DNA from 2 places in the Clostridium isatidis genome. Region 1 is predicted to be linked to the other one. Evidence: a T-box and tRNA genes for the amino acid it is inferred to sense, from the RefSeq annotation. Region 1 holds a T-box; the other holds one or more tRNA genes.
What was found. A T-box is a leader RNA that pairs with one kind of tRNA and senses whether it is charged. The one in region 1 lies ahead of asnS (asparagine--tRNA ligase), so its partner is inferred to be a tRNA-Asn.
Positions count from the first base shown of each region.

Region 2: it has a tRNA-Asn gene. The T-box ahead of asnS (asparagine--tRNA ligase) is inferred to sense a tRNA for this amino acid. The anticodon was not compared.

Region 1 is NZ_CP016786.1:126,921-134,797, forward strand. Features, by position in the region: gene BEN51_RS00560 (sigma factor) at 23-274, shown strand; gene BEN51_RS00565 (DUF4177 domain-containing protein) at 458-664, shown strand; partial or broken gene BEN51_RS14175 (IS1182 family transposase) at 840-2,474, opposite strand; partial or broken gene asnS (asparagine--tRNA ligase) at 2,591-3,983, opposite strand; T-box leader at 4,046-4,292, opposite strand; gene BEN51_RS00580 (cytochrome b5 domain-containing protein) at 4,394-4,816, shown strand; gene BEN51_RS00585 (metallophosphoesterase family protein) at 4,830-5,528, opposite strand; gene BEN51_RS00590 (M24 family metallopeptidase) at 5,665-6,744, shown strand; gene BEN51_RS13965 (transposase) at 7,130-7,462, opposite strand; gene BEN51_RS13970 (IS110 family transposase) at 7,466-7,877, opposite strand, start outside.
Region 2 is NZ_CP016786.1:2,481,768-2,489,644, forward strand. Features, by position in the region: gene BEN51_RS11720 (TldD/PmbA family protein) at 1-701, opposite strand, end outside; gene BEN51_RS11725 (hypothetical protein) at 714-2,186, opposite strand; gene BEN51_RS11730 (sensor histidine kinase) at 2,183-3,592, opposite strand; gene BEN51_RS11735 (response regulator transcription factor) at 3,580-4,254, opposite strand; gene BEN51_RS11740 (polysaccharide deacetylase family protein) at 4,358-5,314, opposite strand; tRNA gene BEN51_RS11745 (tRNA-Asn) at 5,505-5,579, opposite strand; rRNA gene BEN51_RS11750 (23S ribosomal RNA) at 5,641-7,877, opposite strand, start outside.

The DNA.
Region 1 (7,877 bases):
TATTTTTATGTGAACATTTTAAATTGAAAATAATAAAAATTCTTTATATAGAGTAGCCTTAAGTATGCTTTCAGAAAAAGAAGACATAGAAGATGCAATTCAAAATACAATAATAAAGTCATATGAAGGAATAATTTATTTAAGGAAAAATGAATTCTTTAAAACATGGCTTATAAGAATATTGATAAATGAATGCAAACGAATAATAAAGAACAATAAGAGGATTATTCCTATAGAAGAAGTCAATTATAATAATCATTTACAATTGATATAAATAATTAAATGTAAAGAATTCATCTAATAAAATAGCAAATAAGTTAAAAATTTTGTTTTAGGTATTTTGCCATAAAATAAATTATAAAAATTTGAGATATAATACAAAACTTTACAAAAAAACAAGTTATTATATGATATTATTAATAAAAGGGTTAAAATATATTAGAATAGAGGTGGTTATATGTTTGAATATAAGTTTGTTGAAGTTCCATTAAAGGTTGGTTTTAAAGTTAAGGTGGGAGATACTTTTGAAGAATGTAAGGAAGTTATAAATAATGAAGTAAAAAATGGTTGGAGATTAAAACAGATTCTACTGCCACAAAGTGAGAAGGCTGGAGTTTATTCTCCTTACTGTTATCAAATAATTTTCGAAAAAGAAATAAAATAAGGTAAAATATAATATAGTAAAGGGGCTGTCGCATTAGCGGGTGAAAAAAACGCTAGCGACAGCTCCTATTTTTCAATAAAAAGAGAAGATTCGAATCTTTGCTGACAAAATAAAATTATTTCTTAAAAAAGGCGCACTTTAATAAGCCTAAGAAAAAAGACTTTTTTAAAATTAATTATGCAGTTTTCTTTATTTCAAATAAATGTTGTCCAGTTCGGCCTGCTTGGATTTTTCTATGAATTTTATTTATATTATGAGCCATTGCAAGCAATGTACTTTCGGCTAAAACATTTCTTTGTCCACGACACATGAACCTTCTAAAATTCATATCTTGTTTAACTTGCGCAAAGGAACCTTCTGCTTGAATACTCCTATTCATTCTTAGCAAGCAACCTTCATCACTAATTATTCTCTCTAAGTCTTCTTTTCTTTGACGATTAAATTTTTTTGAGGTTTCAAATTTTTTAGTTCTTTCTTCTAAAGGTGTTTTGCAATTATTTCCTTTAATGCATTTGCTTTTATATTTACAATCACTACAATCTTCACATGTATAAATTGTTTTTTCACTTTCATATCCTGTTTTTTGATTTTCTTAATTTTACGCCTTCCATTTTTAACTTTTTACCATTCTGACATATGAAAATATCATTTTCAGGATTATAATCCATATTTTCTATTTTACCAATATCATTTTTATATTTTCTCGTTTTTGATAATTCGTAGTTAGCAGGTTTAATAAATGCTATTTGATTATTATCTTCAATAAAAGAATAATTTTCTTCACTTTCATATCCAGCATCAGCAACAATTTTTAAGTATTTAAAATTTAAATGTTCCTCCATAGTTTTTAAAAATGGTATTAGAGTCGTTGTGTCTGTGGGCTGAGGCCCTACCGTAAGCCAAGTAATGTATTCTGAATCTACTCCATGTTGTACATTATAAGCAGGTTTAAGTTGTCCATTTTTCATAGCATCTTCCTTCATTCTCATAAATGTAGCATCAGTATCTGTTTTTGAATAGCTATTTCTATCACCGCAAGTGTACACTTTCTGATTATATTCTTTAAATTTTGAAAGATACTCTTCAAGTTTTTCTATAGACTTTTGTAGTGTAGTTTTTCTTTTACCACATCCGTGGACGAATTCTATACCTTCTGATCTCTTCAACTCATAAAGCTTTTTTTTAGCTTCTTCACATGTTTAATTTCTACTTTATCTTTATAAATTAATTTAATTCCATAAAGTTCTTCAGATTCTTTTACAAGGTCGGCTAATTTAATTAATAACTTTGCCATGTTTTTGTAACAGCTTTTTTCCAAACAAAAGTATATTTATTTGCACAAGCTTCTATTTTAGTACCATCAATAAATATGTTGTTACCTGATACTTCTCCTATTTTATAAAGAAAATTAGTCATTTCAGCTAAAATCTTTTCAGAACATGGGGCGAAATGTAAACTTCTAAACCTTGCAAATGTTGAGTGATCCGGAGCGGAAGCCCCTTCTAGTAAAAACATAAAATTTATATCTCTACGGCAAGCTAGCTCAATATCACGTGGAAGAATAAATTCCATTCATATAAGCGTATAGCATAATTTTCAGCATTTTCATGGGCGATACTTGATTTTCTCTTATTCTAAAATAAGTAGAATATAGCTCAGTCAAATCCATCTCCTCTACAAACTGGCTTAGTAATCGCACAGAATCATTACTTGGAATTATGCAATCAATATCAAAAGGAAGTTTTAGTTGATAAACCTTTTGATTTAAAGTATAATTTTTCGTAAGATTTTTTTTATAGGCATGAAAAATATTTTACCATAAATCCTAGACTTTTAAAGTCTGGGATTTATTTTTTTCATCAAAAAGGAGCTTCACACTAATTATTTAGTGCGACAGCCCTTTTAAATATATAAATATTAACATTTTTAGAATTCTGCAGTTCCTGTAGTTCTTGGGAATGGAATTACATCTCTTATATTAGTCATACCAGTAATGTACATTATAAGTCTTTCAAAACCTAAACCAAAGCCAGAGTGTTTAGTTTCTCCGTATTTTCTAAGTTCTAAGTACCACAGTAGTCTTCTTCCTTTAGACCTAGTTCAGCCATTCTGCTCTTTAATACATCTAATCTTTCTTCTCTTTGGCTTCCACCGATAAGTTCTCCTATTCCTGGAACTAGAAGGTCAGTTGCTGCAACTGTTTTTCCGTCATCATTAAGTCTCATATAGAAGGCCTTAATATCCTTTGGATAGTCAGTTACGAATACTGGTTTTTTAAAGTGTTCTTCTGTTAAATATCTTTCATGTTCAGTTTGAAGATCTACTCCCATTCAACTGGATATTCAAATTTTTTATCTGCATTCTTTAATATTTCAATAGCTTCTGTGTAAGTAACACGACCAAAATCTGAATTTATAACATGGTTTAATCTGTCAAGAATTCCCTTGTCAATAAATTGGTTAAAGAAAGCCATTTCTTCTGGACATTCAGATAAAACATATTCCAATACATATTTAAGCATATCTTCTGCAAGTTCCATATCATCTTCTAAATCAGCAAAAGCTATTTCTGGTTCTACCATCCAGAATTCAGCGGCATGTCTTGCAGTGTTTGAATTTTCTGCTCTAAATGTTGGTCCAAAGGTATATATATTTCTAAAGGCTAATGCATAGCATTCTCCATTTAATTGGCCTGATACTGTAAGGTTCGCTTCCTTTCCAAAGAAGTCTTCCTTAAAGTCTATCTTTCCATCTTCAGTTTTTGGTACATTATGAAGGTCTAAAGTTGTAACCCTAAACATTTCTCCAGCACCTTCAGCATCACTTCCAGTTATTATTGGAGTGTTAGTGTAAACAAATCCTCTTTCTTGGAAGAACTTGTGTATAGCATAAGCTGCTACTGAACGTACTCTAAATACTGCTGAAAAGGCATTACTTCTAGGTCTTAAATGAGCTATTGTTCTTAAGTATTCAAAAGTATGTCTTTTCTTTTGAAGAGGATAATCTGAACTAGACATACCTTCAACGATTACTTCTTTAGCTTGAATCTCAAAAGGCTGCTTAGCTTGAGGTGTAGCAACTAAAGTACCTATAACAGATATTGATGAGCTTATAGGTAGTTTTGAAATTTGCGCAAAGTTTGGAAGTTCATTAGAAATAACAACTTGAATGTTCTTGAAAAAGCTTCCGTCATTAACTTCAATAAATCCAAAGGCATTTGAAGCTCTTAAAGTTCTTATCCATCCAGAAATCTTTACTTCTTTATCTAAATATTCATCTTGCTTTCTATAAAGTGATTTAACTAAAACAACTTTATTCATGATAATTTCCTCCTAATAATATTATTATCAATAATATAATAAAAAAACCTTTCATCCCATAAATAAGGGACGAAAGGATAAATTTCGCGGTACCACCCAAATTGCTAAAAAATAGCCACTCTGCTGACATAATAATGCCATTCAAAAGATATCGGTTTGAAGCCGTCTAAGTCTACTTAAGTGATAAAATCACTTGTTCGGTTAGATGCTCAGAGATGTTCTTCACTAATTGCTTCGTATAAGGCTCACACCATCCCTTACTCGCTTAAACTACTTCAAATCAGCTACTCTTCTCGTCATCGCATTAATTATATTAATTTTATGGTATTAATTTTGATTTTACACCAATTTACTAACATTTGCAACTTAAAATCATATTATAGTTAAAGGAAATATTTTAGGGGGATTTTATGGGAAGGGAAGATTTTTTAGAAAGGAAGTTTATAGAATTAAATGAGTTAAAATCAAGATTAATAACATATCCAGAAGATTATAAGGAAAACATAATTGAAGCTTTTAGAAAGGTCTGTAATCAGATTGAAATTTATTTGGAGGTTTCAACTTTTGAAAGATATAATAAAATGAATGAATTTATTAATTTAACAAGGGAAGAACTTAAATTATACGATGGAAAAGAGGAGAGACCAGCTTATATTGTAGTTGATGGAATAGTATATGATATAACAGAATCAGAAGAATGGAAACATGCAAAGTATTTGGGGGCAAGGGCTGGGAAGGATTATACAGACTTATTTAAAAGAGGAAAGGAAGAGTGTATGACTATGTTATCAAGTTTTAAAGTCATTGGTGTAATTAAGGAGAATATGAAATAAAAGTGGAGCTGAATTATTCAGTTCCACTTTCATAAGAAGCAACTAAAGAATTTGGGAAATTAAGCATTTTAGCATCCTTAACTATTTTTTGATAATCATATTCTAATTCTCTAAATTTAACATCTACATTTTTATTTTCATCAATATTAAGTATTGCATAAGTTATATTAGGCCTGCCTATTTTAGGTTTACCAACACTGCCAGGATTAATAAAAAGTTTATTATTAAACTTTTTATAAGAAGGTATGTGAGTATGTCCGCAAACAAGAATATCTTCTTTTAAGTTTTCCATAATATTTTTAGTATTTTCTTTATCCTCATATAGATATTCATTTATTGTATTTGGACTTCCATGAGTAAATTTAATTTTAACTCCATTTATATCGTAGTCTAAGAATGTTGGTAAAGAGGATAGATAATATTTATTTGAAGTTCTAACTTCATTAGAAGCCCATGGAAGAGCAAAGGAATTAACACTATTATTTCTTATAAAGGTGAAATCACCATCAACTACGGAGGCATCATAGTTTCCTTTTAAACAAGGGATATCTCTTCTTTTTATTAAGGCTATAACTTCATTAGGATGAGGTCCATATCCAACTAAATCTCCAAGACAAATAGTTAAATCTACTTTTTGCAAATCTATATCCTCAAAGGTTTTCATTAGTGCATAAATATTTCCATGTATATCTGAAATTACTGCAATTTTCATAGATTGTCCTCCTAAAAATTTCTAATTAAGATTATACCATTTTAGTTATTTTATATAAATAATTTTATATTACAAAATAGATATTATTTTTATGATGAGTTATATTAAATATATAAATAAATTTAGGAGGAAAAGGATGAAAGAAAATAGAATTAAAAGGCTTTTATGCTTAATGAAAGAACAAAATTTAGAGCAAATTATTGTAACTTCTTCACCAGACTTATTTTATCTAACTGGTAAATGGTTTTCTACAGGTGAAAGAATGATTGCTCTATATTTAAATATAGATGGAAATCATAGGTTTATAGTAAATAAGTTATTTCCGATATATGAAGATTTAGGACTAGATATTATTTGGTATTCAGATGAGGAAGATCCAATAAAGCTATTATCAACAGTTGTGGACAAAACTAAAGTTTTAGGTGTGGATAAAAGTTGGCCAGCACATTTTTTAATTAGATTAATGGATATTAAGGGAGCTAAAGCTTTTGTGAATTCTTCCTTGATTTTAGATAGACTAAGAATGATAAAAGATGAAGAAGAAATTGATTTAATGAGAAAATCTTCTGAAATAAATGATAAGGTAATGCTTGATTTATGGAATAATTTAAAGGAAGGGGAAACAGAAAGATATTATAGTAATCTTTTAAAGGAAATCTATGAAGGCTATGGAGTAAGCAAATTTTCCTTTGATCCAATAGTTGCAGTGTCACCAAATGGGGCAGATCCTCATCATGAATGTGATAATACTAAAATAACTAAAGGAAAGAGTATAGTTTTAGATATTGGTGGAGTTTATAATTACTATTGTTCAGATATGACAAGAACTGTATTTTTTGGGGAAGCTCCAAGCAAGAGACATGAGGAAATTTATAATATAGTAAAGGAAGCAAATTTAAGGGCTATAAGCAGAGTAAAGGAAGGGGTTAAGTTTTCAGATATAGATAAGGTTGCTAGAAGTTTTATCGAGGAAGCAGGTTATGGAGAATACTTTACCCATAGAACAGGACATAGTATTGGAATAGAAGATCATGATTTTGGTGATGTTAGTTCTGTAAATCATGAGGAAGTTAAAGCAGGAATGATATTTTCTATTGAACCTGGAATTTACTTAAAAGATGATATTGGAGTTAGAATAGAAGATTTAGTACTTGTTACTAAGGACGGATGTGAGCTTTTAAATAAGGTTAGTAAGGAAATAACAATAATTAAGTAAAAAGTAATAGGTAATAAGAAAGAATGCTTTAGAAGCTGAAGGTTAGATTTTTACTAACTTTCAGCTTTATTGTATTTTGAATACCACAGGTTTTACCTGTGGTTCTAAAAGGCTTTTAGATATGAGTAGAAAAATAATACCTCCATTATAAAAGTACTATGTTTGCCGACCAGAATTAAATATAAAGACCAGCTATTAAATGTCAATAGATAATTTAATTTATTTTACCTTTGGAATTATAGAATTTCTGTCAGAACCTGTAAAGGGGAAAAACATCCTTGACAGAACCTGCCATAAATTCTTATGTGAAAATAGGCAAAACAAATAAGCCTAAATTAGAGGCAAAGAAATTTAGGCTAGGATTAAACTTAGCTTAAGAAATACCTTATATATGAGGTACGTAGGGCTTGTTATCACGTAATACAGCGAATATAATGTTGCACATCTTTCTAGCAACTGCACCTACAGCTGTTAAATGATGTTTTCCACGTGATTTAAGTGACTGATAATATACAGATAATGCTGGATCTTTAAAAGCTGCAACAGTAGCAGCTAACCAAATTGCTCTACGAAGATATGGAGAACCACGTTTTGAAATTTTAGTTTGAGTTCCAATGAAATCTCCATATTGTTTTACAGCGACATCAAGTCCTGCATAAGCAACCAGTTGCGGAGCTGATTCAAAACGAGAAATATCACCAATTTCTCCAATGATTATGGCTCAAAGAACATCACCAATACCTGTAATCGTAGTGATTACTGAATTGGTCCTATGAAGCAAGGTTGAAATTTCAATTTCTAGTTCCTCAAGTTGATCTTCGATAAAGTTAATTTGAGCAATAATTTGTTTAATTTGAAATGCAAAGGCATTCTTTGCAAAACTTACTCCAAATGTATTAGAGGCAGACTCTTGTATTTCATTAGCTTTTGAAATACCAAATCGACCTTTACTTGCTTTTGATAAAAGCTCAACAAGAGTGTCTGTATCTATGGACAACATGTCCTCAGGAGTAGGATATTTAGATAGAATCTCTCTCGAGGTAACTCCAAAAGTATCTGAAAAAAGCTTGGAGTACTCAAGCAAAGAAACTAATTTAGCACAACCTGCTTGAGAGTTTGAAAAGGAAATACTT
Region 2 (7,877 bases), 520 kb from region 1:
TCAATGGCAACTGTCATCTTCCCTGCCGGACAAGGTCTTGCATGAAGCATAGTATGCGCAACCCTTGAAGCTTCTCTTCCATAATACTCAGGATCAACAGTTTCAAATAATTCAAAGCCTTTATGAGCTCCTGGTCCCTCAAAACCTGTTTGATTTTCACCATTAGCTGAAGCTACTGAACTAATAGCTAATCTTGTCCTAACTCTTCTATCCTCAGTTAAAAGACCTTCTGTATTTGCAATTAAAACATTTTGTACTTTATCTAAATAAGTTACTGAAACTTGTTTGATATCATCACTATATTCTTTTGCTGATTTATAGCCTCTTTTCATTATCTCAATTTTCTTATTTGTTGAAACTGATGAAGGAAGATATAAAATAGGATGATTATTATAAGAAATTTTATCATTTAAAACAATGCTTATGTCTTCTTTTAAATCTCCAAGGGCTAATGCTGCCTTTTCAGCAGTATCTAATAATGATTGTAAATTAGTATTATTTGTATAAGCATATACACTCTTTAATCCCTTAAATATTCTAATTCCAATACCATGGATTCTTCCTGATATTGTATTTTCTACAACTCCATTTAATAGATTAATTGAAGTATTTAAAGTATCTTCTTCAAATATTTCTGCAAAATCACCGCCTGTTATTAAACATCTAGCTAGAACGCTAGATAATATATCCTTTGATAACATAATTTATCCTCCCTATTTTAAATTTTTAAATGCACTTTCCCAATATTTTACGTAATCTCCATTTGCCCATTCTGCCATTATTATTTCTTCATTTTCTTCTATTTCTATAGTTAAGATAGGAGTTGAATTTATAGTTCTATCTTTAATTTCATAAGCCAATAATTTATCCTCTAATTGAACTATCGCAATTCTTCCATTAGGAGAAGTAAAAGCATCTTTAAGAAATGGGGTTTGTGCCTTAAGCTCCTTCCAAGATATTAACAAAGTATCATAATTCAATAGTTTTTTTAATGGATTAATATTAATTCGATAATCTAAACTATCTGAATTTTGTAATTTTATATTCCCTATCAATACCCACTTGCCTTTTACTCTATCTAATTTAAAATTACTATAATCAATTTTATAAGCACTTATAGTTTTATCTTTAAGGTATTCCGTCAAAGCTACTTTATAATCAATTTCGTATTGATTTACTTCCCCTTCTGAATATATATCTCCAATCTTTAATCCTTCATTAGAATTAATATTATCTATAGGTATTGTTTGATATCGTTGAAATTTATTTTGAAAATTATCTCCTTCATAAACTTCCATTGATATATAATCATTTGATATAAAAGTTATATTTTTATAAATACTGCTTTCAAAGTTATATATTTCATCTATTTTATAAAGATCACCATCTATTTTTCTTGCATTAAAATATTCATAATGAATTCCATTTTCATCTAAAACTTTATTATTTATTTCCCAAATTCCATTCATTCTAGGAAAAACTATATAGTTCTTTTCTAAAACAGGCTGAATATTCCCATTATACATAGATATCCATAATGTTCTATAACTTTCATTACTATAATTTCCCTTATCATTTAATTCCCTATTTTTCTTTAAAACAAGCATAACTCCAACAGGACTATTATAATCTTCTAAAATAAATTCAGGCTCTATAACTTCATCTTCATTTGTCTTCTCAAAACTTTCCTTATTTACCTGAATTTCAACAGCCTCACTTTCTGTTTTATTTAAATAAAACAATATTCCTTGATAATATAAATAACCCTTATTATCATTATCAATTATGAATTCACCTATTATATTATTTTGATATATTATAGTAATTACTTCAATTTTTTCTTTATCTTTGATTATATCACTTATTTTTAATTTAAATTCATAGGAAACATTATATGACGCATTTACTAGCTTGAGTTTATAGGATGTATCTTTATAAATTTTATTTGCTATATCAATACTATTATTAGTGATATTTATAGTTTCATTTTTTAATGCTAATATTTCAGATTTATTTTCTATATTATCATCGATAAGATTAATATCAATTATTTTCCAATTACCTTCTATAATTAAACTATCATTTGAAGGAGCATTTATAGATTGAATTTCCCTTGAATTTACTTTACTACATCCACTGTTCAATGTAAATAATCCTATAAGAAGGAATATTATAATTTTTCTCATTTTTTATCCTCCTTGGTTTTATTTAATATAACATAAACTTCTGTGCCTACTCCTTCTTCACTTAAGATTTTTAATTCTCCATTATGAAGTCTAATAATTTCATCACAAATTGAAAGTCCTATACCATTCTTAGATTTTGAATTTTTTCCCTTAAAGAATTTTTCTTTAACCCTAGGTAGATCTTCTTTTCTTATACCGCATCCATTATCTTTTATTAAGAAGATTATATTTTTATCTTCCTCAGAAACATCCACTTTAACTTCTCCATTTTCACCAGTGAAATTAAAAGCATTGTCTAATAAATTAATAAATACCTGTTTTATTCTGTTAACATCAATATCTATAGTAGTCTCAATGTTACAATTAACTGTAAAATTTATTTTTTCACTTAATGCCCTTCTTTCCATTATTGCCTTTACTTCATTAAGCAATTTTGATATCGATATAGTTTCTATATTTAACCTCATATTTTCATTTAATAGATTTGAAAAATTAAGAAGCTCTTCAACCATTACTGTCAGCCTATCTGCTTCTTTTTCAATAATATTTAGTCCAAGTTCTAATGTTTCTTTATCAGTTTCATCATCCCTTAAGGTTATGCTCCATCCTTTTATTGCTGTTAAAGGAGTTCTAAGTTCGTGGGATACAGATGAAATAAACTCATTCTTAAGTTGTTCCCTGCTCTCTACCTCTCCTGCCATGAAGTTAAGAGCATTAGACAGCTGTCCAATTTCATTTTGACTTTTAATACTACTCCTTATTTTAAGATTACCACCAGCCATTTCCTTTGCTACTTCTGTTAAATATTTTATAGGTTTAATTATTTTATCAGCTAATAATATACTAAGTAGTATTCCAATTACAAAAGCAATAATAGATATTAATGAAAATCTTAAAATAACATTAGTAATTATTTTATTTACATCATCAAGCGATGTTATTAATCTAATTATACCAATTATTTCTCCATCTATAATAATTGGAGCTGATACAGCCATAACCTTACTTTTTGTATAATTAACTTTTCCAATCCATCTTGATATTTCACCCTTAGAAGCTTTTATTACATCTTCTTTTTTTATAAAATCTTCATCTTTTGCACCAATTGAATCCATTATAAGTTCTCTATTCTTATCAAAAATTTCAACCTGAACATTATTATCCTTCCAAAATATATCTACATCATCATTAATTATTTCATTTAAATTACTATTATAAAAATACTTCTCATATATACTTAAAGAAACATTAATTCTGCTTCTCAACAAATCTTCAGTATTATCATAATAGTATTTTGTTAAAAATATCATTAATAAAATATTTAATATTAATATTATTAAAGAAATAGTAATTAAAATTATTCTAACTACTTGTACTTTAATACTTTTCCTAGTTATTGCTTCCATCTATATCCCATTCCCCATATTGTTTCTATATATTTTGGCTCAGAAGGATTATCTTCAATCTTTGCTCTTATTCTTCTTATATTAACATCAATAATTTTACTATCTCCAAAATAGTCCTTCCCCCAAGCTGAATCTAATAGTTCATCCCTGCTAAAAGCACGATTAGGATTTTCCATAAAAGTTTTTACTATTAAATATTCCTTTGGTGTTAAATATATTTCCTTTCCATCTTTATAAAATTTCTTAGAATAGGGATCTAACTTATATTTATCGATCTTTATAACAGCAGAATTATCCTCCTTTAATCTTCTTAATATAGCCTTTATTCTAAGAACAACTTCCAAGGGATTAAAAGGTTTTACTATATAATCATCTGCTCCATATTCTAAGCCCATTATTTTATCCATATCTTGTCCTTTTGCAGTAAGCATAATTATTCCAATATCTCTATTTTCTTCCCTAATAATTCTGCATACTCTAAAGCCATCAATTCCTGGAAGCATTATATCTAATATAACTATATCTGGTTTTTCTTTTCTTACAAGATTCAACCCTTCTTCTCCATTAACTGCTTCTATAACTTCAAAATTATTTCTTTTTAAATTTATCTTTAAAAACCCTCTAATACTTTCTTCATCTTCAATTAATAATATCTTGTTCATATTCTCTCCTTAAAGCAATTATAAAAATTATTATTATATCAAAATAAATTAAGATATAAAAAAGCCCTTTAGCTAATTATATCTTAATTTATATTAATATTCCCTATTTTAAAGTTCTAAATTCAAAACCTTTCGATTTTAAAAAGTTTATATATTCTTGGAGGCCATTAACGGTATCTTTTTTATCATCAGTATCATGCATAAGAACAAAAATAATATCCTTATCCCCAACTGTATTAATTAAATTATTCATAAACTGTTCTTTTCCATGACTCTTGCCATCTGCATCTCCATTTAAAGCATTCCAATCCATTTGATATAGGCCTAACTCTTTTAATTTTATATACAATTCTTCTCTGCCCTTCCAGCTATAATATCCTCCAGGTAATCTAATTATTCTGCTGTAGAAATCATTTCCTAAAATTCCTTTTAATATACTAGTATTCTTATTCATATCTTCTATAACAGCTTGTACATCTATTATCCCATTAGGATATAAAAGACTATAATTATGAGAATAACCATGGTTAGCAATTGTATGTCCTTCATTATACATCCTTTTTAATAATTCATCAGCTTTTTCATTTCTTTCTATTGAAGTTCCTAATACAAAAAAAGTTGCCTTAATATTATTTGCTGCTAAAATATCTAATATTTTGCTTGTAGCTTCTCTTGATGGACCATCATCAAAAGTTAAATAAGCTATTTTTTTATGATCTTCACGATAGAATTTCCATTGGTAAAGTGTTTCAGGTAATACCTTTGAGACATCATCTATATAGTTATTTGATGCTGTATTTATCTCTTTAATATTAGAACTTTTATTTTCTTCTTTTAACTTTTCTTCATTATCTATTAATTTATCCTCTGTTTTATTATTTAAAGCTTTATTATCCTCAAAATCATTATAATGCTTGTCCTTATTCGAAATAGTATATTTCATTTCAGAAACTTTTTTAGTTATATATTTGAAACCACCTAGTTTTATTATTAACACCATATCTATTATTAAGAATACAATTAATATAAATAAAATAATCTTTAATGTTTTATCTTTCATAGTCATCATTCTTTCTTACATATTCTTCATATTTTTATTATATATTTTTAATTCCAACAAAACATTACAAAGTATTTACAATTCATTATAAACTTAATATAAAGAAGAATAGTTTAATATTATACAAATAAAAAGAGCCTTATAACAATAGATAAATTAATCTATTCTTATAAAGCTCTTAAATAAAAAATGGCTCCGCGGAGAGGGCTCGAACCTCCAACCTATCGGTTAACAGCCGAGTGCTCCACCATTGAGCTACCGCGGAATATTATTTTTCAGAAAAATTTGTTCTCTGAAAATTGCACATGAATATAGCCATTATTATTTTGGTCAAGCCCTCGACCTATTAGTATTAGTCAGCTAAATATGTTACCATACTTACACCTCTAACCTATCAACCTTGTGTTCTTCAAGGGGTCTTACTAGCTTATGCTATGGGAAATCTCATCTTGAGGGGGGCTTCACGCTTAGATGCTTTCAGCGTTTATCCCTTCCCGACTTAGCTACCCAGCTATGCTCTTGGCAGAACAACTGGTACACCAGAGGTCAGTCCATCCCGGTCCTCTCGTACTAAGGACAGCTCCTCTCAAATTTCCTACGCCCGCGACGGATAGGGACCGAACTGTCTCACGACGTTCTGAACCCAGCTCGCGTGCCGCTTTAATGGGCGAACAGCCCAACCCTTGGGACCTACTTCAGCCCCAGGATGCGACGAGCCGACATCGAGGTGCCAAACCTCCCCGTCGATGTGGACTCTTGGGGGAGATCAGCCTGTTATCCCCGAGGTAGCTTTTATCCGTTGAGCGATGGCCCTCCCACGAGGTACCACCGGATCACTAAGCCCGACTTTCGTCCCTGCTCCACTTGTGGGTGTCGCAGTCAGGCTCCCTTCTGCCTTTACACTCTACGAACGATTTCCGACCGTTCTGAGGGAACCTTTGGGCGCCTCCGTTACTTTTTAGGAGGCGACCGCCCCAGTCAAACTGCCCACCTAACAATGTCCTGTCACCAGCTTCATGGCGTCCAGTTAGAATCCCAATACTATCAGGGTGGTATCCCAAGGACGACTCCACTGAGGCTGACGCCCCAGTTTCCTAGTCTCCCACCTATCCTGTACAGACAATATCGAAACTCAATGCTAAGCTACAGTAAAGCTCTACGGGGTCTTTCCGTCCAATCGCGGGTAGCGAGCATCTTCACTCGCACTACAACTTCGCCGGATTTGCAGTTGAGACAGTGCCCAAGTCATTACGCCATTCGTGCGGGTCAGAACTTACCTGACAAGGAATTTCGCTACCTTAGGACCGTTATAGTTACGGCCGCCGTTTACTGGGGCTTAAGTTCACACCTTCGCTTACGCTAAGTGTTCCCCTTAACCTTCCAGCACCGGGCAGGCGTCAGCCCCTATACATCAGCTTACGCTTTAGCAGAGACCTGTGTTTTTGCTAAACAGTTGCTTGGGCCTATTCTCTGCGGCCTGCTCTCGCAGGCACCCCTTCTCGCGAACTTACGGGGTCAATTTGCCTAGTTCCTTAACTGCAATTCTTCCGATGGCCTTAGGATTCTCTCCTCATCTACCTGTGTCGGTTTGCGGTACGGGCACTACTTCTCTCTCTAGATGCTTTTCTTGGAAGCATGGAATCAGATACTTCGGTCATAATGACCTTCCCCATCACACCTCAGGATTGTCAGAACGGATTTGCCTATCCTGACTCCCTAAATGCTTAGACTAGCACGACCAACGGCTAGCACATCCTATCCTTCTCCGTCACACCATCGATAATAACGATAATAGTGGTATTGGAATATCAACCAATTGTCCATCACCTACGCCTTTCGGCCTGGGCTTAGGTCCCGACTAACCCTGGGCGGACGAGCCTTCCCCAGGAAACCTTAGATTTTCGGCCTGTAAGATTCTCACTTACATCTCGCTACTGATGCCAACATTCTCACTCGTAATCAGTCCACCGCTCCTTACGGTACGACTTCAGCCCGATTACGACGCTCCTCTACCGCTCACACGAAGTGTGAACCCGTAGCTTCGGTGGTAAGTTTGAGCCCCGGACATTTTCGGCGCAGGATCTCTCGACTAGTGAGCTATTACGCACTCTTTAAATGAGTGGCTGCTTCTAAGCCAACATCCTAGTTGTCTTAGAAATCCCACATCCTTTACCACTTAACTTACACTTTGGGACCTTAGCTGACGATCTGGGCTTTTTCCCTTTTGACTACGGACCTTATCATTCGCAGTCTGACTGCCGGACTAATAGTATATGGCATTCGGAGTTTGATAAGGTTCGGTAAGCAATATGCCCCCTAGCCCATTCAGTGCTCTACCTCCATTACTCATATCCGACGCTAGCCCTAAAGCTATTTCGAGGAGAACCAGCTATCTCCGAGTTCGATTGGAATTTCTCCGCTATCCACAGCTCATCCCATGCTTTTTCAACAGCAACGTGGTTCGGTCCTCCACGGGGTTTTACCCCCGCTTCAACCTGGCCATGGATAGGTCACCCGGTTTCGGGTCTACGGCATGCAACTAGTCGCCCTATTAAGACTTGGT